DNA from 3 places in the Desulforapulum autotrophicum HRM2 genome. Region 1 is predicted to be linked to each of the others. Evidence: riboswitches for the same ligand, from Rfam matches in the RefSeq annotation. Region 1 holds a riboswitch; each other region holds the start of a gene.
What was found. A riboswitch is a leader RNA that binds a small molecule or an ion and turns the genes downstream of it on or off. The one in region 1 is predicted to bind thiamine pyrophosphate.
Positions count from the first base shown of each region.

Region 2: it holds a riboswitch for thiamine pyrophosphate, as region 1 does, so the genes downstream of both, HRM2_RS18805 (hydroxyethylthiazole kinase) here and HRM2_RS11210 (thiamine ABC transporter substrate-binding protein) in region 1, are expected to answer to the same signal.
Region 3: it holds a riboswitch for thiamine pyrophosphate, as region 1 does, so the genes downstream of both, HRM2_RS02130 (ABC transporter ATP-binding protein) here and HRM2_RS11210 (thiamine ABC transporter substrate-binding protein) in region 1, are expected to answer to the same signal.

Region 1 is NC_012108.1:2,559,634-2,566,898, reverse strand. It holds gene HRM2_RS11225 (glycerol-3-phosphate dehydrogenase/oxidase) at 20-1,585, shown strand; gene HRM2_RS27075 (ABC transporter ATP-binding protein) at 1,649-2,737, opposite strand; gene HRM2_RS11215 (ABC transporter permease) at 2,737-4,410, opposite strand; gene HRM2_RS11210 (thiamine ABC transporter substrate-binding protein) at 4,389-5,492, opposite strand; TPP riboswitch at 5,569-5,671, opposite strand; gene HRM2_RS11205 (hypothetical protein) at 5,903-6,217, shown strand; gene lon (endopeptidase La) at 6,434-7,265, shown strand, end outside.
Region 2 is NC_012108.1:4,274,309-4,281,573, reverse strand. It holds gene HRM2_RS18810 (sensor histidine kinase) at 1-140, opposite strand, end outside; TPP riboswitch at 460-565, shown strand; gene HRM2_RS18805 (hydroxyethylthiazole kinase) at 787-1,665, shown strand; gene HRM2_RS18800 (Nramp family divalent metal transporter) at 1,774-3,000, shown strand; gene HRM2_RS18795 (quaternary amine ABC transporter ATP-binding protein) at 3,258-4,457, opposite strand; gene HRM2_RS18790 (ABC transporter permease) at 4,454-5,323, opposite strand; gene HRM2_RS18785 (ABC transporter substrate-binding protein) at 5,333-6,337, opposite strand; gene HRM2_RS18780 (MarR family winged helix-turn-helix transcriptional regulator) at 6,352-6,861, opposite strand; gene HRM2_RS18775 (CaiB/BaiF CoA transferase family protein) at 7,190-7,265, shown strand, end outside.
Region 3 is NC_012108.1:495,600-502,864, forward strand. It holds gene HRM2_RS02100 (glycyl-radical enzyme activating protein) at 1-353, shown strand, start outside; partial or broken gene HRM2_RS02105 (aminotransferase class III-fold pyridoxal phosphate-dependent enzyme) at 504-779, shown strand; gene HRM2_RS02110 (hypothetical protein) at 1,041-1,346, opposite strand; gene thiD (bifunctional hydroxymethylpyrimidine kinase/phosphomethylpyrimidine kinase) at 1,464-2,282, opposite strand; gene HRM2_RS02120 (ABC transporter substrate-binding protein) at 2,295-3,233, opposite strand; gene HRM2_RS02125 (ABC transporter permease) at 3,262-4,011, opposite strand; gene HRM2_RS02130 (ABC transporter ATP-binding protein) at 3,998-4,750, opposite strand; TPP riboswitch at 4,799-4,916, opposite strand; gene HRM2_RS02135 (GIY-YIG nuclease family protein) at 5,038-5,358, shown strand; gene HRM2_RS02140 (STAS domain-containing protein) at 5,449-5,757, shown strand; gene HRM2_RS02145 (hypothetical protein) at 5,814-6,107, shown strand; tRNA gene HRM2_RS02150 (tRNA-Pro) at 6,248-6,324, opposite strand; gene tig (trigger factor) at 6,695-7,265, shown strand, end outside.

The DNA.
Region 1 (7,265 bases):
ATATTAAAAGGAGCCCCAAATGAAGCGCAAAAAAATGATCAACGTATTAAATGATTCATCCAGGCGATGGGATATGATCATCATCGGCGGCGGAGCCACAGGGCTTGGCTCAGGGGTGGATGCCGCATCAAGGGGATACAGTACCCTTGTCCTTGAACAGGCGGACTTTGCAGAGGCAACCTCAAGCCGGAGCACCAAGCTGGTCCACGGTGGTGTTCGCTATCTCCAGCAGGGAAACATTGCCCTTGTCATGGAGGCGTTAAAGGAAAGGGGTATTTTGCTCAAAAATGCTCCCCACCTGGTGTACAACCAGGCCTTTGTGGTTCCAGACTACAGATGGTGGGAACGCCCCTTTTATGGTATTGGCCTGAAACTTTACGATGCGCTGGCAGGCCAACTGGGATTTGGACCCTCCCGGATTTTATCAAAAATAGAGACCCTGGAACGGATCCCCACCCTTAAAACCGACGGTCTAAAGGGTGGTGTAATCTATCATGACGGCCAGTTTGACGATGCCAGGCTTGCAGTCACCCTTGCCCGAACCATGGAGGATCTGGGCCAGTTCCCCGTCAACCACATGAAGGTGGAATCCCTGATTAAGGACAACAATGGATTTATCAGGGGGGTCACGGCCCGGGACCAGATCACAGGACAAACCTACGCCCTTAAATCAAAGGTGGTGATCAATGCCACGGGCATCTTTGTGGACTCCATCCGCAGGATGGACGATGACGACTCGATCAACATGATCTCTCCCAGCCAGGGAATTCACCTTATCCTTGACCGATCCTTTGCCCCTGGGGATTCGGCCATCATGGTGCCCCACACGGACGACGGCCGGGTAATTTTTATTGTGCCCTGGCATGACCGTGTCATTGTCGGAACCACCGACACCCCCATCAAGGAACCGATCATGGAACCGGTTCCCTTTCCAGATGAGATCACCTTCCTTTTGACCCATGCGGCACGTTATCTTTCCAAGATTCCCACGAAAACGGATGTGTTGAGTGTGTTTGCCGGAATTCGACCGCTGATCTCAGGGGAGCATGCCCAGGGAAACACCTCTTTTCTGTCAAGGGACCATCACCTGACCATCTCCCCAACGGGCCTTGTGAGCATTGCCGGTGGGAAATGGACCACCTACCGAAAAATGGCCGAGGATACAATAGATAATGCGGCCCGCCTTGCAAACCTGATGTTTCGGCCATCTGGAACCCAGACGCTTCACCTCCACGGCTGGACCCGGGAAGCTGACATCAGGGACCACATGCATGTCTACGGCAGCCAGGCTGATGAGATAAAAGAACTTGCCCTGGCGTTGCCCGATCTTGCCCAACCCCTGCATAAAAAGCTGCCCTACACCGGGGTTGAGGTGGTCTGGGCCGTTCGCCATGAATATGCATTGACCCTTGCAGACGTGCTTTCCAGAAGAACCCGTTCCCTGCTCCTTGATGCCCGGGTCAGTATGGAAATTGCGCCCCGGGTGGCCGCAATCATGGCAGAAGAGTTGAAAAAAGACCAGTCCTGGGAAGACAACCAAGTCCATGATTACTTGGAGCTTGCAAAAAATTATATTCCGAGTTAGGCCCATAATCGGAATGGAATCTTCCAAAACATGGCTTAACGTTGAAGCCATTGCACGGTCGGATTAAGAACCCTTGTTCCCCTTTAAGCGTCCATCCTTGCCAAGGAATCGTAACCCGTCCGAACAAATCTTGAGGAAAACTGCTTCCCCTTGCCTGGGAAGTTTCTTCCTGGGTGGTATGTCAAAGGCAAACACTTGATCGTCTGCTGTTTTAACCACAAGTCGCGTCATACTTCCCTGGAAAAACAGATCCAAGACCCTTCCAGACAAACGGTTCTCTGTCCGTTTAAACCATTCGTGTTCAGGAATGGGACTTGCGGCCCAGGGCAGGATGAGAAGATCACAGGCGTTTGCTTCGGGCAAAAATGCATCAGGCACGAACCGTCCCTGGGGGGTTAAAAAACATCCATGGTCGGAATCGACAGCCCCGGCAATCAGGTTCTGGAAACCCAGGAAGTCGGCCACCGCCAGGTTCTCGGGATGGTTATATAAATGTTCAGGGGTGTCGATCTGCTGGACCTGCCCCTGGGTCATAATGCAGATGCGGTCTGCCGCGGCAAAGGCTTCGTTCTGATCGTGGGTGACAAAAATAGTGGTCACCCGGGTTTGGGTAAGGATGTGACACAAATCGGCCAGCAACCGTTCCCGGAGAAGCCGGTCAAGGGAGCCAAGGGGTTCATCGAGCATCACAAGGTCCGGGGACGGTGCAAGTGTCCTTGCAAGGGCCACTCTCTGGCGCTCTCCGCCGGAAAGCTCATCCACCCGGCGATGGCCGTAATCTTCAAGATTTACAAGTTCCAGCATCTGGGTCACCCGACGGTTGATCACGGCCTTTTTCTCTTTTTTCATCTCAAGGCCAAAGGCGATATTGTCAAAAATATTTCGATGGGGAAAAAGGGCAAAATCCTGGAACATCATGCCAAAGTTACGCCGGTGGGGGGGGATCTTCATTATGCTCCCTCCCTGGAAAATCACATCCCCCGCATCGGGTTGCTCCAGGCCTGCTGCCACCCGCAGGAGTGTGGTCTTGCCACAGCCCGAGGGGCCAAGCAGACAGATCCGCTCCCCCCTATGGACGGCCAGGGTGATGTCTGTAAGGGCGCCGTAGGCCCCCATGCTCTTGCATATATGGCTTAAAACAAACTCATCCATCAGAATCCACCATGGCCAAAGGGTCTGAAGCGTTCAATGAAAAAAAACCCCATTGCCGTCACCCCCATGAGCATGGAAGAGACAGCCATGGCCTGGCCGTAGTTCATTATTCCTGGCTGCCCCAGAAAACGATAGATGGCAACGGGCATGGTGGCCATTTCAGGACGTGCAATAAAAAGGGTGGCCCCGAATTCACCAAGGCTCATGGTAAACGCAAACACGGCCCCGGCAGTTATGGCCCTTGCCATGATGGGCAAATCCACATGGAACCAGACCCTGGAAGGGACGGCTCCAAGAAGGGCTGCAGCCTCCCTCAGGGATTGGGGAATCGATGAAATGACCGGAAGAACCGAACGAACCACAAAGGGAAAGGCCACCAGGGTATGGGCGATGGGCACCAGCATCACCGAAGTTCTTAAATTCAAAGGGGGCCGGTCAAGGGTGATGATGATGCCGAACCCCAGGGTCACGGCCGAGGTTGACAGGGGCAACATGAAAATCGGATCAAGGATCGAGGCGAATCTGTGTCTGTTCCGGAGGATGGCAAATGCCGCACACACGCCTACAACCACGGCAAGGGCAAGGGTGGCAACCCCGAACATCAGGGAGTTGGAAATGGCCCGCACCGGCGAAACATAAAAAAGGGACCCCGAGGTGTTGTGGAAAAGTTCCCGGTAAAAAGCCAGGGAAAAATGGCCTTCCAGTACAAGGGATTTAACGACCAGGGCGGCCATGGGCCCAAGACAAAAGAGCAGTATAAACGCAACGCAGCCTGCAACCATGAACCCTTCGTTAATGGTTTTGACCGGTTTCAGGGACAGTGTTGCAGCCTGGGGCGTAAAGGTGGGCACCTTTCGTTGTAAAAGAGTGTATACCCACATCATTGCAAACGTACAGCAGATCTGAAACAACGAGAGAACGGCTGCCCCGGGCAGGTTAAACAGGTGGGCTGCCTGGCGGTAGATCTCCACCTCCACCGTTGAGAATCCGGCACCGCCAAGGATGAGGATCACGCCAAAACTTGAAAAGCAGAAAATAAAAACAAGGATGGCCGATGCTGTAATGGCCGGCCGCAACAGCGGCAGGGTAACGCTGAAAAAGGTCCGGGCAGGCGTTGCTCCTAGCATGGAAGCGGCCTCGCTCATCTGACTCTGCAAAAAAGACCAGAAGCTTGTGGTGATCCTCAGCACAACACTGAAGTTGTAAAAGGCATGGGCCAGGAAAATCATGCCCATGGTATGTTCAAGGTTGATGCCCTTAACAAGGCCGTTGGCTCCCAGCAACGCCTGGAATGCCGCAGCAACCACAATGGTAGGAAGCACAAAGGGAATGGTGGCAAGGGTCATGATCAGTTTTTTTCCCCTGAATCTGTAGGTTGCCATGACATAGGCGCACGGCAGGGCAAGGGCCAGGGTCAAAAGGGTCGAAACCCCGGCCTGCCACAGGGTAAACCAGACAATCCCTGTAATCCGTCTGGATCCTGCAAGGTCTAAAAACGATGCCAGGGAAAATACCTGTTCCTGGAAAAAACTTCTAAAAAAAATCCCGGCCAGGGGGTAGAAATAAAATACTCCCAGAAAGATTAGGGGAATAAGAGCCACACCCCATGGGATAAGGGACTCCAACTCACCCCTTAAAGCCTTAATTTTGTTTAAAGCATTAATTCTGTCCAATTGATTATCCAGGATTCCCGGTTTTTCGATATGATGTCATAGTCCAGTCTTGCAGGTTGATCAGTGATAACAGCATGTTTTTTAAACACATCGGGCAAAACGGCCTCCTTGTTTGCAGGAAAGACAAACATCTGCAGGGGAATATCTTCCTGAAAGGTTTTGGACACAAGAAAATCCATGAGTTTTCCGGCAAGTTCAAGCTTCTTTGTTCCCTTTAATATCCCTGCAAATTCAACCTGGCGAAAAGCTGCGCCATTGTCGACCATAACCCCGGTGGGCGCCTTGTCCATGGGATTTTTTGCATAATAGACCTCGGCAGCAGGGCTTGAGGCATAGCTGACCACAACGGGTCTTGTTCCCTTGGAGGCAGCGGTAAACTGACCCCAGTAGGCCTCTTTCCACCCGCTTGTGATCATCACTTGGTTCTGCTTCATCCCCTTCCAGAAATCAAGGTAGCCTGTTTGTCCGAACCGTGCCACCGTGGCCAGTAAAAAGGCCAGCCCCGGGGATGAGGTGGCTGGATTTTCCACCACAACAAGATCTTTAAACCTTGGCGCCAGAAGATCTTCCAGACAGACAGGGGGATCCAGGTTTCTCTGTTTAAACCAGGCAATGTCAAAGTTGATGCACACGTCCCCGAAATCCACTGGGATGAGCCTGTTCTCAGGATCAAGCCGTAACGATTCAGGCAAACGGTCAAGCAGGGGAGAGTCATGGGCAACAAAGATATTCTCTGAAAGGGCCCGGGTCAAAAAGGTATTGTCCACCCCGTAAAAGATGTCGGCAATGGGGTTGTTTTTTGAAAGAATCGCCTTGTTAAGCGCCTCTCCCGCATCCCCTGATTTTAAAAAAATTATTTTAGCATGGTTTGCCTGTTCAAAGGCCTGGATAACATCGGTACTTGCCGAGAAACTGTCATGGGTCATGAGGGTGATTTCCTGGATCCCATCGGCCTTGACGGCCTTGTCGTTTGAATCATCCTTTGAACAGCCGGTTATGGAAATAATCATCAACACTGAAATAGCTGCAAAAACAGCTGCAAGAATCGGTCGGTATGGGGACGTGCGAACGATGGGTATCATAAGATGAATCCCTCTTTGATAAAAAAACATAAAAAAAACCATCCCTGGTTCTGGTGACATAAAGAACCGGTGATGGCTGACTAATGTCTTCGGTTCCTACGCCGGCATTACCCGGATCAGGTCATGCGGTCGGGAATGATTCCCCTCTCAGCAAACAGCTTGCTCCCGCCTATCTATAAGTTGGTTAATTAAATCTATTTCCATGCACTGTCAAGAGCTAATCCAGTGCACAGGTATCAAATCCAATCGGTAATAATGGTTTCGCGATTGATATGATCATTACAAAATGAGAATTTTCATACCCCATATTCGGCCTTGACTTCAATGGTCCATGAAAATATAATTTAAATATAGATATGAGGAGTACGTAAGATACACCTGGTAAAAAACCCTTTAGGGAGGAATCTAACATGTACGAAATCATCGCAAATCCTGAAGACTATCAAATTGACGATCTGATCAAAGGAACCGGAAATGCACCGATCAATTTTTCAGGTGAAGAAAGAAAACAATGGGCCGTTGAAATTGACGCCTTTTCCAATAAGCTTGTCCAGTTCTCAGAACGATCCCAGGAACTTGCCAAAGTATTTAAAGGAACCGAAGCCATCACCGCCACCCCTGCATCTTTAAAAACGCTCAAGATTCAATTCTTTAAAATCAACGAGGCCCTGAACAAGGCACTTGAAATTTCAAAGAAACTCGAGTCAGACATCGTTCCGAAATAAATCTTCCACGACAACTCTTCTTTTTTATCAACCCCAGGGGAGCGGAGAGATCGTCTCCGCTTCTTTGCCTGTCACCTCAAATATAGACCCGGCAGTAGGATCTCGCACAAGAATAACTTGACACATAATTTATGCATGACTAATCTTCTTCAAGTTCAGTCTGAAATCATGGTCAAAAAATTTGACCGTTAAATTTACTTACAAGTGGAGGTGACCATGGGTGATCAAGACTCCATCATTCCTGAAGTTGTCAACGAAGAGAACGAAAATCAGAACCAGTCCAAAAATCCGTCAGGAACGCTGGCACTACCCCAGAATATACTACCGGACAAGCTTTACATACTCCCCATGCTTGAACGACCCTTTTTCCCTGCCCAGGCTCAACCCATCATGGTCAACATGGCACGCTGGAAAGAAACCATCAAACGAGTGGGTATGTCCGGTCACATGGTCCTTGGACTCTGCTATGTTGAAAAACTCGAAGAGGGAAAACTTTCAGCGGATATTTTCCCGGAAATCGGGTGCGTTGTTCAACTCCATCAAGTCCAGGAGGTCGAAGACAAAATTCAATTCGTTGCCCAGGGATTAAAACGGTTCAAAATCATTCAATGGATCAGTAAAGAACCGCCGTTCATGGCCCTTGTCAATTATCCCAAGAGCCCTGAAGAGGATGAGGAACGCCTGAAGGCCTACTCGATTACCGTGATCAAGGCCATCAAGGATCTGTTACCCCTGAATCCACTGTACAACGAAGAGCTCAAGCTTTATCTTTCAAGATTCACCCCCAACGAGCCCTCATTGCTCTCTGATTTTGCCGCAACCATCACCTCGGCCACGGGAAAAGAACTCCAGCAGATACTTGAAATACTGCCGATCACAAAACGCATGGACAAGGTACTTCTCCTTCTTAAAAAAGAGATTGAAATGCTTAAGATGCAAAAGGAGATCAGCCAGGAGGTCAACCGAAAGGTCAGTGAAAACCAAAGGCAGTTTTTTCTTAAAGAGCAACTCAAAATCATTCAAAAAGAGCTGGGGCTCTCCAAGGATG
Region 2 (7,265 bases), 1.7 Mb from region 1:
CCCAGACCCAGGCGGATTTTCAGCCGGTTGAAATAGGCCCTTGTCTTTAGAAGTTCTTCAGAAATGCCCGGGTTTACCCCTGCATCCCTGGGCGGTTTTATCGCAGTCGGTTGTTTGTTTCCTGGGCGGGTTGGGGCCATGGTCATTCCTCTTCTGCGTGGGTTAATGTTGTTCCTTATACCTGGGATAGCAATGGTCGTGCCATTGTCGTCGGAGGGGTTTCTATTTGCTTTCTTAATTGAGTAAGACATTGATATCGTATTTAAATATGGCCCTATCTTCCCTGGGGATTAACGGAGGGCCTGCCCGGATTTGCAGGTTTGAGAACAACGAATTTCGAGGATTTGAGAAATGGATTTAGAATAATTGCGAATCTGATCGGAATTTACTTTAGGGGGAGGGCTTATTAAATGGGTTGACAAGTGTTTTCCTAATGGCCATAATCTCAAGGTTAAAAATTGTGTTTGCTGGGGGCGCTGACAGTGGCTGAGAAGGATTGTAATGATCCTGTCCCTTGGAACCTGATGCGGATAATTCCGACGTAGGGAAGCTGATATTTATTTTTCAAATGATATCTTCCTTGTGAGTTTCTGTCCATTTCCTTTGTGAATTTTCAAATAAGCATGGGAGATGGCCCTAAAAAATGGCCTGCTCCAGTGCCGATTTTTCTGAAACTTACAACGGTCTCTTGTCTTTATTCCATCCTGTTCCCCATATTTAATGATTTAAATATTTATGGATAATGAAGGAAATAATCCGACGTTATCCTTTGTTAATGGAAATTCTATGATTGAACACCAAACCCTGGTCCATGGTATTTTCGAGCTGTGCGCCAGAATCCGTGACCAGAAACCCCTGGTCCATGTGGTCACAAATTTCGTGGTAATGAATCAGACGGCCAATGCCCTGCTGGCCCTGGGAGCATCTCCCACCATGTCCTGGGCCCAGGAGGACGCCGCCTACATGTCAAAAATTTCAGATGCCCTGTGCATTAACATGGGTACCCCGGTTAAAGGGCGGATTGAGGTGATGAAAACCCTCATGACCCTGGCCGCCAGGATGGATAAACCCGTTGTGTTAGATCCTGTTGGATCCGGTGCCGGTGCCTACAGGACCGGTATTGCCAAGGCCCTTTTCGCCCTTGCCCCCCGCAAGATAATCCGGGGCAATGCCTCGGAGGTCTGTTCCCTCACAGGTACAAATTACACAACAAGGGGCATTGACAACACCCTGGATCTGGAACATGCCAGGCAGATCCTGGCGGGGCATGGCCGAACCCATGGAGACGGTGAAGAAACCGGGACCGACGAACCCGGTTGGCCGTCCATTCTGGTTTCAGCGTCATCTCTCATCGTCAGCGGACAAAAAGATATGATCCTGGCTCCGGGCCGGCGGATGATCCTTGACAATGGCACCCCCCTGATGAATTCCGTCACCGGAACAGGGTGTATCCTTTCGGCCCTGACCGCGGCCTTTTATGCCGTGACGGACAATGGTTTTGACGCGGCCGTTGCTGCATCTGCCGTTGCCGCCATTGCCGGTGAGCTTGCCGCGGAAAAGGCCTCGGGGCCTGGCACTTTCATGCCCCATTTCATGGACGCTCTGTACAATATGAACGAAAAAAACCTGGCGGCACGGCTGAAGGTGGAATCCACGGCATCCTGAGATATCATCCGGAAACCTGGTCGTGCCACGGATTCGTTTGTGATGGACGGGCAGGGGGGCCCCAGCCCAATTAAACAAGAATATAATCAAGAATAATTTGGAAAAACCATGGAACATGTTGAAAAAATAAAAAAATCACGCATTCAAGGGATGTTGTCTGGCTTTGGCCCTGCATGGCTCATCAGCGCCGTGGCAGCAGGCCCCGGTACCACATTAAGTGTTGCCAAAGCCGGCGGCATTTACGGTTATGGATTTTTGTGGGTCATTGTCTTGAGTGTTGTGCTGGCCTTTGTCTGCCAGTATATGGCAGCGAAAACCGCATTGATTGGCGGCAAGGGCATTGTCTCCATTGTTGAAGAAAAATGGGGCAAGGGTCTGGCCTGGTTTGTGGCCTTGGATGCCCTTGTGGTTATCTGGCTTTGCAATGTGGTTCTGTTGAAGGTCCTGGTGGCGGTGACGGAATTTGTAACCGGCTTGACTTCCTCACTGTGGGGCGTTTTTTTCGTGGCTGTTTTTTATGGACTGGTTGCCCTGGGGGGCTATAAAATTATTGAAAAGATCTGTAAGGTGGTGGTTTCCCTCCTGGTCATCTGTTTTATTGCCACCCTTTTTATTGCACGACCTGATCTGGGTGCGATGATGGGGGGACTTGTTCCGGATTTTGCCAATTTTGGCCCGGCTGAAATCGTGATGATGACGGCCATCATGGGGGGATCCATCCATGTGACCATACTCTCCATGCAGACCTATACCGTCCATGAAAGGGGATGGACGACAAAGGATCTGAATCTGGCCCTGGCCGACACGGCCGTTTCGCTCCTGGGTGCCTTTGGCCTCTATTGTACGGCCATTTACCTCACCGGTGCATGCGTACTCAACCCTGCTGGTATCCAAGTATCCACCCTTTTTGAGATGGCCAATGCCATCAAGCCGATTCTGGGAGAATATGCCCATGGCTTTTTCTGCCTGGGTATCTGGTGCGCCGTTTTTTCAACCATTATGCCTACCTTTATTGCGGCATCCTATGTTGTCGGGGATAAAATGCGGTGGGATTTAAAATCCGGGGGAAAGAAATACAGGGGGATTATTCTTGCCGGGTGCCTCATTGCCTTGCCTGGGGCCTTTCTACCCGGAAAACCAGTGGCGCTTCTGATGCTCATGCTGGCCTTGTCTTTTGTGGGAACCCCGCTGTTTGTGGCAATCTTTATGAAATTACTCAATGACAAATCCTGGGCCAGAGAAAACAAGAACGGCTGGCTGCTCAACATCGGTGGCGGTACGGCGCTGATGGTCACCCTCTTTCTTGCCGTAAAATGGGTGGTCCATATTTTTTAAGGTTCTCAAAGGTGTTTGTGCAGATCATAATGTGCTGTTTTATCGATTCACCCATTCCCACACCCAGTCAAAACGGCCGTCCAGAAATGGAATTCTGGACGGCCGTTTGGGTTGTTCTCTTCAAGACAATATTAGATTTTTTCAGATCATTTTTATTCCCTTCAAAAAATTCTTCGTGGGGGGTAGATTGTAACGACGAGTGACAAAAAGAATACAATGTCAGGGGATCCTAATGACACGCAAACAGGTCTTCCCGATCACTCCCCGGGCCCTGTTCCCCGTTCGGCAACCGCAGCGATCAACTGCCCGCGAACGATCACCCCCTTGAGCCGGTTGGTGTCGTCCACCACTGCCAGGGGGAAACGGCTGTCCTTAAGGGGCTCGAACAGTTCCGTGGCCGGGGTATCCTCAGATACGGTACGCAGGTCGTGGATCAGGATTGAATTCAGATCCCGATCTCCTGTCCCGATCATGGCAGCCACATCTTCGATCAGGACCACACCGAGGAGGGTATGTTCCCGGCTCAAAACAAACAGAGAAGAAATGGTGTGTTTTTTCATTTTCCGTAAAGCAGCCCTGGGTCCGTCCGTACCGATATGGGCCACAGCTCTGGATTTTTCCATGATCGATCCGGCGGTGAGCACCTTGCTTACATCCACATCGGCCACAAACCGGGCCACGTAGTCGTCGGCAGGGTTGGTCAAGATATCCTCAGGCGTTCCTATCTGAACCACTTCGCCGTCCTTCATTAGCACGATGCGATCACCTAGTTTAAGGGCCTCGTCAAGATCGTGGGAGATGAACACGATGGTTTTGTGCATCTTTTCCTGCAGAGCGATGAGTTCGTCCTGCATGTCCGAACGGATAAGGGGATCAAGAGCACTGAAGGCCTCGTCCATGAGTAAGACATCCGGGTTTGAGGCCAGAGCACGGGCCAGGCCGACTCGCTGTTGCATGCCTCCGGAAAGCTGGCCCGGATAGGAATCTTCCCATCCGCTGAGTCCGACCTGCTCTAAAACCTGCAGGGCGGTTTCCCGTCGCTGTACGGCCGGAACCTTGGAAATTTCCAGGCCGTATTCCACATTCCGGACAATGGTCTTGTGGGGAAGCAAAGCAAAGTTTTGAAAGACCATACCCAGTTTGAGCGCCCGTACCTTGCGGAGCTGTTTTGGCGCAAGTTCCGTCAGGTCCTCGCCGTCCACAAAAATTTGGCCCTCGGTGGGCTGTATAAGCCGGTTTAGACATCTGACCAGGGTGGACTTGCCGCTGCCGGACAACCCCATGACCACCACGATTTCTCCCTCTTCCACCTCAAAAGAAACCCGGTTCACTCCTACGGTGTTACCTGTTTTGGCCAGGATTTCATCCTTTCCAAGTCCCTTGTCCAGAAGCCTGAGGGCTTTTTGGGGGTCTGGGCCAAAGATCTTACTCACATTTTTGATGCAGAGTTTGCTCATGAACCGCCTCCCTTGCGCATGCGTCGTTCAGCAGCCATGGCTGCGGTGATCCGGTCCACGATAATAGCCAGAAACACGATGGCCATACCGGCTTTAACTCCACGGCCGATTTCGATCCGATTAATAGCCAGAAGCACTTCCAGGCCAAGTCCTCTAGCTCCGATCATGGAGGCGATGACCACCATGGACAGAGCCATCATGGTGGTTTGGTTGATACCGACCATGATGGAAGGACGGGCCAGGGGCAGTTCCACAGAGGTGAGAACCTTCCACGGATCGGCCCCAAAAGCATGGGCAGCCTCAACAATACTCGGGTCCACCTCCCGGATGCCGACATTTGTCAGCCGGATCACCGGTGGAACTGCATAGATGATCGTGGCGAACAGGGCCGGAACCTTGCCCAGGCCGAAAAGCATCATGGCCGGAATGAGATACACAAAGCTTGGCATGGTCTGCATTCCGTCCAGAATCGGCTTAAGCACCTTGGAGAACCTGTCACTTGCAGCCATGAGTATTCCGGTGGGTATGCCGATAACCAGTGAAACGGACACCGAAGCCATGATCAGGGCCAAAGTCATCATGGCCAGATCCCAGTAACCGAAACATCCCACCAGAAACAGCAATGTTGCCAGCAGCAGACCGTCACGCAGCCTGCCCACCAGTCGCCATCCGAGCAGAAATACAATGATGATCAGAACGGGCCAGGGTAGCCAGACAAAAAATTTTTCCAGGGCCATCAGACCCACCAGAATCCAGTTCCCCAGAATCTCAAAGGCATCTCCGCAATATTCAAGAAGCCAGTCCATGGCCACATCCACCCAGCGATCCAGGGGAACCTGTAAGCGGGTTGGAAATTGTAATATCATGCAGCCCCCCTATTTGTTCAGCGCCGCTTCGATTTTTCCTGCGGCTTCAGGAGTGACCCAGTTTTCCCACAGCTCTTTGTGTTTCTTCAGGAAGAAAAGAGCTGCAGCCTGGGTACCGGCTTTATTGTCACGCATATAGGCCAAAAGTTCATTACACAGGGCCATGGATGTCTCATATTCCTTCAATACCGCGACCGCTTCTGGATTCTTTTTGGCAAATTTGGCATTCACCAGAATGTTCACTTGAACGGAGGGCATGGCGCACCCCTTGGTCTCGTCCCACACCTTCTGGTCAAAGGCTGGTTCTTCAAGGGGGGTCATGTCGTATTTGCCGAGCACCCAGGTCGGCCCCCAATAATATCCGACCCAGGGACGACCCTTGGCATGGGCGGATGCCATGGAGCCGGAAAGTGCGGCATCGGAACCGGGGATGAAATCTGAATAATAGGTGTCAAGGCCATAGGCTTTGAGTTTCTGGCTATTGATATCCGTCACTTTCCACCCTGCAATGGAATTATAAAATCGTCCTTTGGAAGGCTCTTCCGGGTCCTTGAACAGTTCCCAGTATCTGGGCAGATCCGTGACACTTTTCAGATCCGGAGCAACGGGCTCGATGCCCCGGGAGGGATCGCCTTTGATCATGTAGGTGGGCACCAGCCAACCCTGCCAGCTGTCTGGAAAGTTTGATCCAAGATCCATGATTTTTTTCTGTTTCATGGCTTTATCGTACACTTCCTGGATATTTTCGGTCCAGGATTCCATGTTCACGTCAACATTTCCCCGCATCAGTCCGGTAAACAGTGGAATAGTCTCCCCGGGCATGTATTCGACATCATAATCGTACCCGTGCTCCAAAATAAAACCTGCGATCTGGTTGTGCACTTGAACACTGTCCCAGCTTAAATCGGCAAAAACAATTCGCCTGGCCAGGCCGGAAGCTGGCAGGGCCAGTGTGAGGATAAGTCCCATTATTAGTACATACATACAGTTGCGGGTTTGTGACGTGATAGACATGCATAACTCCTTGGTTAAGGTTTTGATTTCTCTCCTGCACTTGGCGAGTCCTCAATGGAAACCGCCCGGGGAGAATCTTCAATCTCTTCGGCATCGACAAGTTCAAGGAGTGTTGCCATGGATTCAGCGATGCGGACCATTTCCCCATAGGGTCTGTTCCGCAGCCCCTGAAGAAGTTTTTTTTCCACAGGATCGGGCAGTGATCCGGCGAGCTTCTGTCCTGATTCGGTCAGGGAGATCAGAACTACCCGCCTGTCGCCTGGTTTGCGCTTTCTATTCACCACGCCCTTGTTCTCCAGACGGTCAATGATTCCGGTCATATTTGCTGCCGTGACAAACATTTTCCGGCTCAATTCCACAGAAGAAAGGGAACCGTAAATAAGCAGATTGCGTAACACCTGCATCTGCGATCCACTGACTCCGAATTTCCGGCCGGTCCTTGCCGAATCGAGATACACGGACCGGAACACTTGACGCACTGAGGCGACAATTTGCTGAATACATTTCTGTTTTTGCTGCTCCATACACACTCCTTTATCAAAGTGCTTATACAATAAATAAATTAATAAAGCAATAAATGGTCAATGTCTTAACTATTCGTTCTTTTTTTTCAGACCCGAACCCGATCATGTTTCTGATGACAAAAAGGACAAAATTGTCTGTATTTACAAGGACAGTCAAAGGTCCCCATGCCTGTAGATTTCACAACAGACCCGTGTAAATCACAATATAAATCACCACAGTCCAATCTCCAACATGGTTTTCCACACGCCCGTAATAAGCGCTTGATTTAGGATTGACCAGCTGATAGATAAATCAGGATTTGATTCATTTGAATAGAGGAGGCGGTGGATGGAAATAAAGTACCATGACAGGGACAGCCGGGATGGCGCCCCTCTGCCCCTGGAAGGGATAAAGGTCGTTGAGT
Region 3 (7,265 bases), 2.1 Mb from region 1:
AACACATTGATCCCGTTGAACATAGAAAATATTGTGGGATTCGCAACGAGAGCATCCTTGATAACCTTGAACTTTTGTCCCGCATGGGAAAGGAAATAATCATCCGGATGGTTGTCATCCCAGGCGTTAATGACTCTCCTGGAACTGTGGAAAGGCTATGTGAGTTCCTAAAGGGGATCATTGGAATCAGATATATTTCACTGTTACCGTTGCATAAATCGGCAACGGAAAAGTACAACCGTTTAGACAAGGAATTTCTTTTGTCTGATTTTGAAGTTCCCAACGATGAAGAGGTGAAAGCCATTGCTGAAATCTTTCAGAGTAAAGGATTTACGGTTCAAATAGGCGGCTAAAGATCAATCCATCAGCGTTAAATTTAGATGATAAGCCAGCTTTTATACCTCAGATGCTGTCAAAAAAAGGTCTCCATATTCCCTGTCACCCAGGGAGGCACTGCCAATTTTGGTTGACTTTCCGGCCAACCGCCATCTGTTAAGGACCAGGCCGATAAATTCACCCACACCTGTTTTCACATCTTCATGTGTGAATCATATATAAAACTGGCCCAAAAATTGTGCAAGCTTGAACCGGGATCTTTTGAAAAAAGGGCGATGTTTGCCAATTCCGGTGCGGAAGCCGTGGAGAACGCCATCAAGATTGCCCGGCATTTTATAAGAAAATGTAGCCTCAAATTGTCGACAGCAGAGCCCCTGGCGGGCGATGGGACCGGCCCATTGGGACCCAAAGGCGATGAGCCCTTTTGCCCTGCCGGGCGTTAAGAAGCGCAGGCTGTTTGAGGACAAACTTGCCCGCAGTTCCTGCGCTTTAGACCGGCAGGGTAAAAGGGTCGCCGACGGTCCCGGGCCGGTTCCATCGCCCGTCGGGGGCGGCATAATGCCATTTTCATTATTCGTTGTGTTGGCAGGCCGACATGGCCGTTTATATGAAACTCTTGTCGGACCGGTAGACGGGAACGGGTATAACCCTCCGCTCATTCTCGCAGCCCGTCCTGGGCTGCTCCGAGGGAAACGGCAGCTCCTTCAGCGTCCATGCTGACCGCTGCCGTTTAATCCGCTGCGGGCAATACCCGTTCCCGCCCACCTCTGCTGTCGAGTTTCTATATTCGTTGTGGCCAGAGCCGATACTTCGCTCCGGCCGTGCCGGTTTATATGAAACTCGCTTCGACCGGCCGGCGGAAACGGGTGTTGCCCTTCACTCATTCTCGCAGGCCGTCCATGGCCTGCTCCGAGGAAAATGGCAACTCCTTGGACCTCGTGTCCACCGTTGCCATTTAACCCGTTCAGGGCAACACCCGTTCCCACCGGCCTACTACTGTCGAGTTTCATGCTTCGTTGTGTCCGCCAGGACATGTGGGTTATATGAAACGCTTGTCAAAGCATTGTCAATGAAGGTGTTTCAAAATTTGTTGAGGCCGGGGCCATAACTCGCTCCGGCCATGCTGGTTAGTCGTTTTTATTCCATAGGTTATAGAAGTGGTGTACCGGGCCGTGGCCTTTGCCGGTTTGATATTTGGCACCGGCCTTGAGCGCCCCAGTGATATATTCTTTTGCCTGGGCCACGGCCCGGTGCAGGTCAAGGCCCCTGGCAAGGCCTGCGGCAATTGCAGACGAAAGGGTACAGCCGGTGCCGTGGGAATTTGGGGTGTTTATCCGGTCACAGGCAAAGGTCACCATGGTTTCCCGGGTGCGTTCATGTAAAAGGTCGTGGCTGGTCTGCCCGGTCAGGTGTCCACCCTTGATCAGAACATTGGCTGGACCAAGCAGTGCCAAGGCCCTGGCAGCTTCAGGCATCTGGTCGGCTGTTTCGACCGGTTGCCCGAGCAGCACGGACGCCTCGGGAAGGTTGGGGGTGATGAGGGTTGCCAGGGGTAAAAGCCTTTCCCTTAAGGCGGCCACGGCATCATCCCGGAGCAGCTTGTCGCCGCTTTTGGAAATCATTACCGGATCCACCACCACATTGGAGCAACGCCATTGTTCAAGTTTTGACGCAACAACCTCGATGACCTCAGGGGAGTGGAGCATGCCGATCTTGACGGCATCACAGCCAATATCTTCCATGACTGCATCAATTTGCCGGCCGATGAATTCGGGCGGTACCGGGAAAATTCCCGTGACCTGCCAGGTGTTCTGGGCCGTGAGGGCCGTAATGGCAGACATGCCAAAAACGTCCAGGGCGGAAAAGGTTTTTAAATCTGCCTGGATGCCGGCACCACCGCCGCTGTCAGAACCGGCAATGGTCAGTGCTCGGAAATAGGATTTCATTATCATTTCTCCTTACTCATGCCAGGTGTGGATCAGCCCGGCGGTGTCCACATGGTTTTTAATGAGCCCATAGGTCAGGGCAAAATCGGCAAAGGCCTGCCATTTGGCTGGATCGTGGCTGTTCTGGCCCGCAAAATAGGGCCGGGTCAGTTCAAAGGCTGCGGTTTCAACGTTTGCATCGGCCTCTGGCACGGCTTTAAGGTAAAGCTTGAGGGCGGTCGTCGGGTCTGTCTCAAGCTGGGCCATGGCAAGCTGTATGGCCTTTGTAAACTTGTGGATGGCGGCCTCTTTTTTGGCCAGGGTTTTTGATCCGGCCACAAAGATCAGCTCTTCATAATCGGGGATTCCGTTGTTTTCCAGCTCAAAGAATCTGGCCGTGTATCCCTGTTGCTTCATGACCACGGTTTCATAGGTCTTAAAGGGCCCCATGACGGCGTCCACCTTGCCGGAGACCAGGGCGGGTAAAATGGTAAATCCCACATTTATCGGGGTGTAGTTCTTGACGCCGTTGAGGTTGGCAAAGGCGTGGAGCAGCACATCCATAAGGCCGGGGACGGTATATCCGATGTTCTTGCCGGACAGGTCGGCAGGTGTTTTTATGGTTTTGTCCAGGAACAGCAGGGTGGTCAGGGGGTGGATGACCAGGGGGGCCACGGCCTTGAGATCAAGGCCCTGGTCCGCTGCAATGATGGTCTGGGGCTGGTAGGAAACGGCCAGATCCACCTGTCCTGCTGCGGCAAGTTTCAGGCCATCGGATGTCTCTGACGGGGTAATGATCTCCACGGTAAGCCCCTGATCTTTAAAGTATCCCGATTCCTGGGCCAGGTAAATGGGCAGGTGGTCCACATTGGGAAACCAGTCTAACATGAGTTTTAGTTGTTCTGCCCCCATAACCGGTACTGCAGCCAGGAGAATGAGGGTTGAAATGACCAGGATGATTCGTTTTTTCATTGTGATTTCCTTATCGATAGGGGTTAAGTTACTTCCATTTTACGACGTTCTTTTCAACCTGACCCACCAGAATCCAGAGGCCCAGGCCCATGGCTGTCAGCCAGAGAATGGCGGCAAAGACCAGATCCGTCTGGAGGCGTGCATTGGCCTGGATCATGAGATATCCCAGGCCCTGCTGGGCCCCGACCCATTCCCCGATGACAGCACCGATGGTGGCCACGGTGACGCCCACCCGCAGGCCTGAAAAAAACCGGGGCAGGGCCCAGGGCCAGTAGAGCATTCGCAGCTTCTGGAAAAAACTGGCCCCCATGAGGCAGAACAATACCCTGAATTCGGGATCACAGCTTTTTAATCCAGACAAAAGGCTGACGGTAATGGGGAAAAATATAATTACCCATGCCATGAATACCTTGGATGCCATGCCATATCCCAGCCAGACCACCAGCAGGGGGGCCAGGGCAAACACCGGAATGGCCTGGGAGGCCACCAGAAAGGGGGTCAGCCCCCGTTCAAGTCCAGGGATGGCAAACATGAAAATGGCCAGGGGAATGGCCGTGGCCAGGGCAAGGCCGATGCCGGCCAGGATTTCGGTAAAGGTGACCAGGGCGTGGGGCCAGATAACAGGGGCCTTGATCAGGGCTGTTGCCGCAATATCCGAGGGTCGCGGCAGGATGAACCCCGGGACATCCATTATCCTGACCCCCAGCTCCCAGATGGCAAGAAGGCACAGGGCAAGGAGAGCTGCCAGGCCGTTGGCCTTGAAATTATCCACGGCCATGGGGCATGCCTTGCCTGAGCCGGTCCAGAACCCGGGTCTTGATGCCCAGCAGTTCCGGGTCGCTGAACTTTCTGGGTTTGGGTGATTCGGGTATAAATCGTTCAATGACGACCATGGGGCAGGGGCTTAACAGGCAGATTTCGTCTCCGAGAATCAATGCCTCTTCAATGTCATGGGTGATCATGAGGATGGTTTTTTTGAATTCAGACTGGAGCATGAGCAGCAGAAACTGCAGTTCCCTTCGGGTAATGGCATCCAGGGCAGACAAGGGTTCATCCAAAAGGATGAGATCCCTTTCAAACATGAGGGTCCGGACCAGGGCACAGCGCTGTCGCATGCCACCGGAAACCTGGTCGGGATAATGGGTTTCAAATCCATTGAGCCCCAGGCGGTGGAATAAGCGGTCGGCTGTTTGTCGTGCCCGGGTCGGGTCCTGCCGGTCTTTTCCAGTTCTGGCCGGCAACAGGCTGTTTTCCATGAGGGTGAACCAGGGCAGCAGCAGATCCTTTTGCTGCATATAGGCCCCAAGGTCCTGGAGGTGGGGCTGAGGCTTTCCCTTCCAGGTGATTCGGCCCCGGTCCAGGGGCGTCACCCCGGTGAGTCCGTCAAACAGGGTGGACTTTCCGCATCCGGATGGCCCCACCAGCACTTTGAACTGCCCCGGTTCGACCGTGAGGGTGAAATTTGAAAAAATCAGTCGGTTGCCAAAGGATTTGGCGGCACCAATGACTTCAAACATGGTCGTTTCCTTGAAATTTTTTATTAAAATGCGTACGACCGCAGGTGGGATGGGGGAAAGGGGCTTTCCTTCGCCGATATGAGCCGGATCAGGTTCCAGGGGTCGAAACAAGGGTTGCTTTTTGTTTCCTCTCAGCCGAATACCTTCGACTCCCCCAGCCTTCCATTGACGCCGCAATAGTTGGGGGGAAGGTAGCACGCCTGTCAGAGCTCTGTCAAATACCCTTTCCCCTGTTGACTGAAAAAACCAGGGTGGTATAAATATAGAATTATCGTATAGGAGGTTACATGGTCTGGAATGTCTATCTTTTGAGGTGTAATGACGGTTCATTGTACTGCGGTGTTACAACGGATGTTGCGGCCCGCGTTGCAACACACAATGACGGAAAGGGGGCCAAATATACCCGGTCCAGGCTGCCTGTGACCCTGGTTGCCGTCAGCCCTGATTTTACAAAACAGAGGGCGTTTCAGTTTGAGTACCGCGTAAAACAGCTTCGAGCCCATGAAAAGTGTGATGTGGTGATGAAGGGGAAATGTGGGGGTTCTGGTCGGAGAATTAAGAAAAACATGGGTGTGGTGAATAAATCGGTTCAGGAACTTGATAAGTGACAGCCTAGATGGTACTCATGGATTGTTGTTTTAAACTATTTGTGATACATTCATAAAATAGCGAATATCATATTTTTACGGGAGAGAATTATGAGTGAAATTGTCAGGGATGGTGATACGACAGTGGTAAGGCCGGGCATTGATATTGTTGCCTCCATGGCAGAAGACTTCAAGCGGGAACTTTTCTCTGCAATCAATGATAATCCTGGTGATCTTGTCATTGATCTTGCAGGTGTTGAGATGGTTGATTCTGTTGGGATTGGTGTGATCATTGCGACCCACAACACCCTGGAGCAGGCCGGAAGAACTCTCAAGGTGATCAACGTTTCAAAGGATGTTTTTGGGCTGTTCAGTACCATGCGACTCAACAGGCGCTTTACCATTGAGAGTAATGCCTAGTGGGTGTGCCTCGCATGGAAAGACGACGGTTCCCCGCCTTTATTATAGCAGTGTTTATGGTTTTATCTGTTGCTGGGTGTGGTGACGATAACGGGAAGTATGAGGGTGTCGGGCGACTGGTGGCAGAGCGGAATCGTGCCAGGCTTGCACAGAGTGAAAATAAAAGACAGTCCCCAGTCCCGGATAAACCGTTGTCCTCCAACTCAATGGGTGTCAAATCATCAAAGGAAGTACTGGTTGAAGAGAATGTCAATATTGTGAGCTCCTCTTCAGGCAAGATCCTTGCTAGAGGGATCGCCTATCTGGATGAAAATGGAAAAATCATAACCATCCGTTTCGGAAAACAATAGTCTGTAAAATTCATTCAACGTGATTGCCTGAAGATTGTGTGGCGATTCAACTTCAGCGGGGAAAGTACGGGCTTGGCATGGGACTCAGATCGGAAACAACAAAGGGTTTCAGCAGTTTTGCTGAAACCCTTTTTTAACAATGGTCGGGGCGAGAGGATTCGAACCTCCGACATCCTGCTCCCAAAGCAGGCGCGCTACCAGGCTGCGCTACGCCCCGAAAAATACAATCAAAGCTTTTAGCACTGTTTCCGGGATTATGCAAGTCCAATCGGGAGTGACCCGTAAAAATTATCCGGTCGGCTGGCCCTGTCTCTCCATGGGCTGCATTTTTGTTCTGCAACGGGTGATTTTAGGTTGCCATGGTGTCGCAAAGTACTGAAATGCATTCTTTTTTTCAATTTTCTTGACACCCGCACATTTAAAGATTACCTTAATACATTTTACTTGGGGAACACATATTGAATGGCCCCGGTGGTTGAAACGATGGCAACAACATTAAAACAACATCAATAAGAGATGGCTTGATGCGCTTCAGGTTCCCCAGGGGACCCCGTGCTTAAGAGCCTTTTGGTACAGGAAGGGGAATAATGCAATTAAACATTGAAGAGAAAAGCTCGGTAAAGAAAGTCCTCCACATTGAAATCCCTAAGGAAGATGTGGCAAAGGAGCTGGACACAGCTTACAATGAGTTGAAAAAAACGGCCACGGTAAAAGGTTTCAGAAAGGGCAAGATTCCCCGGAAAATATTGGAGACACGGTTTTCAAAGGATGTGCACGCCGATCTTGTGCCCCATCTTGTTCAGAACGCTTTTTCCGAGGCCCTTGACGAGCACAAGTTCAATCTGGTGGGCGGTCCCCAGGTGGATCCACCTGAGCTAACCCCCGGGGAGGCCCTCAGCTTTGATATTTCAATTGAGGTGATGCCGGAACTTGAAGCTGTTGATTTCAAAGGGATCGAGCTGAAAAAGACCATGTATGAGGCAACGGACCAGGAGGTTGATGCCCAGATTCAGATGATTCGCAAAACCATGGCAACCAAGGAGAAGGTGACCGAGGAACGACCGGTCAAGGTCGAGGATTTTGTTCTCATTGATTACCAGGGCTTTGTCGATGGTGCCCCCTGTGACGCTGCCCCCAAGGTTGAAAATTATGTCATGG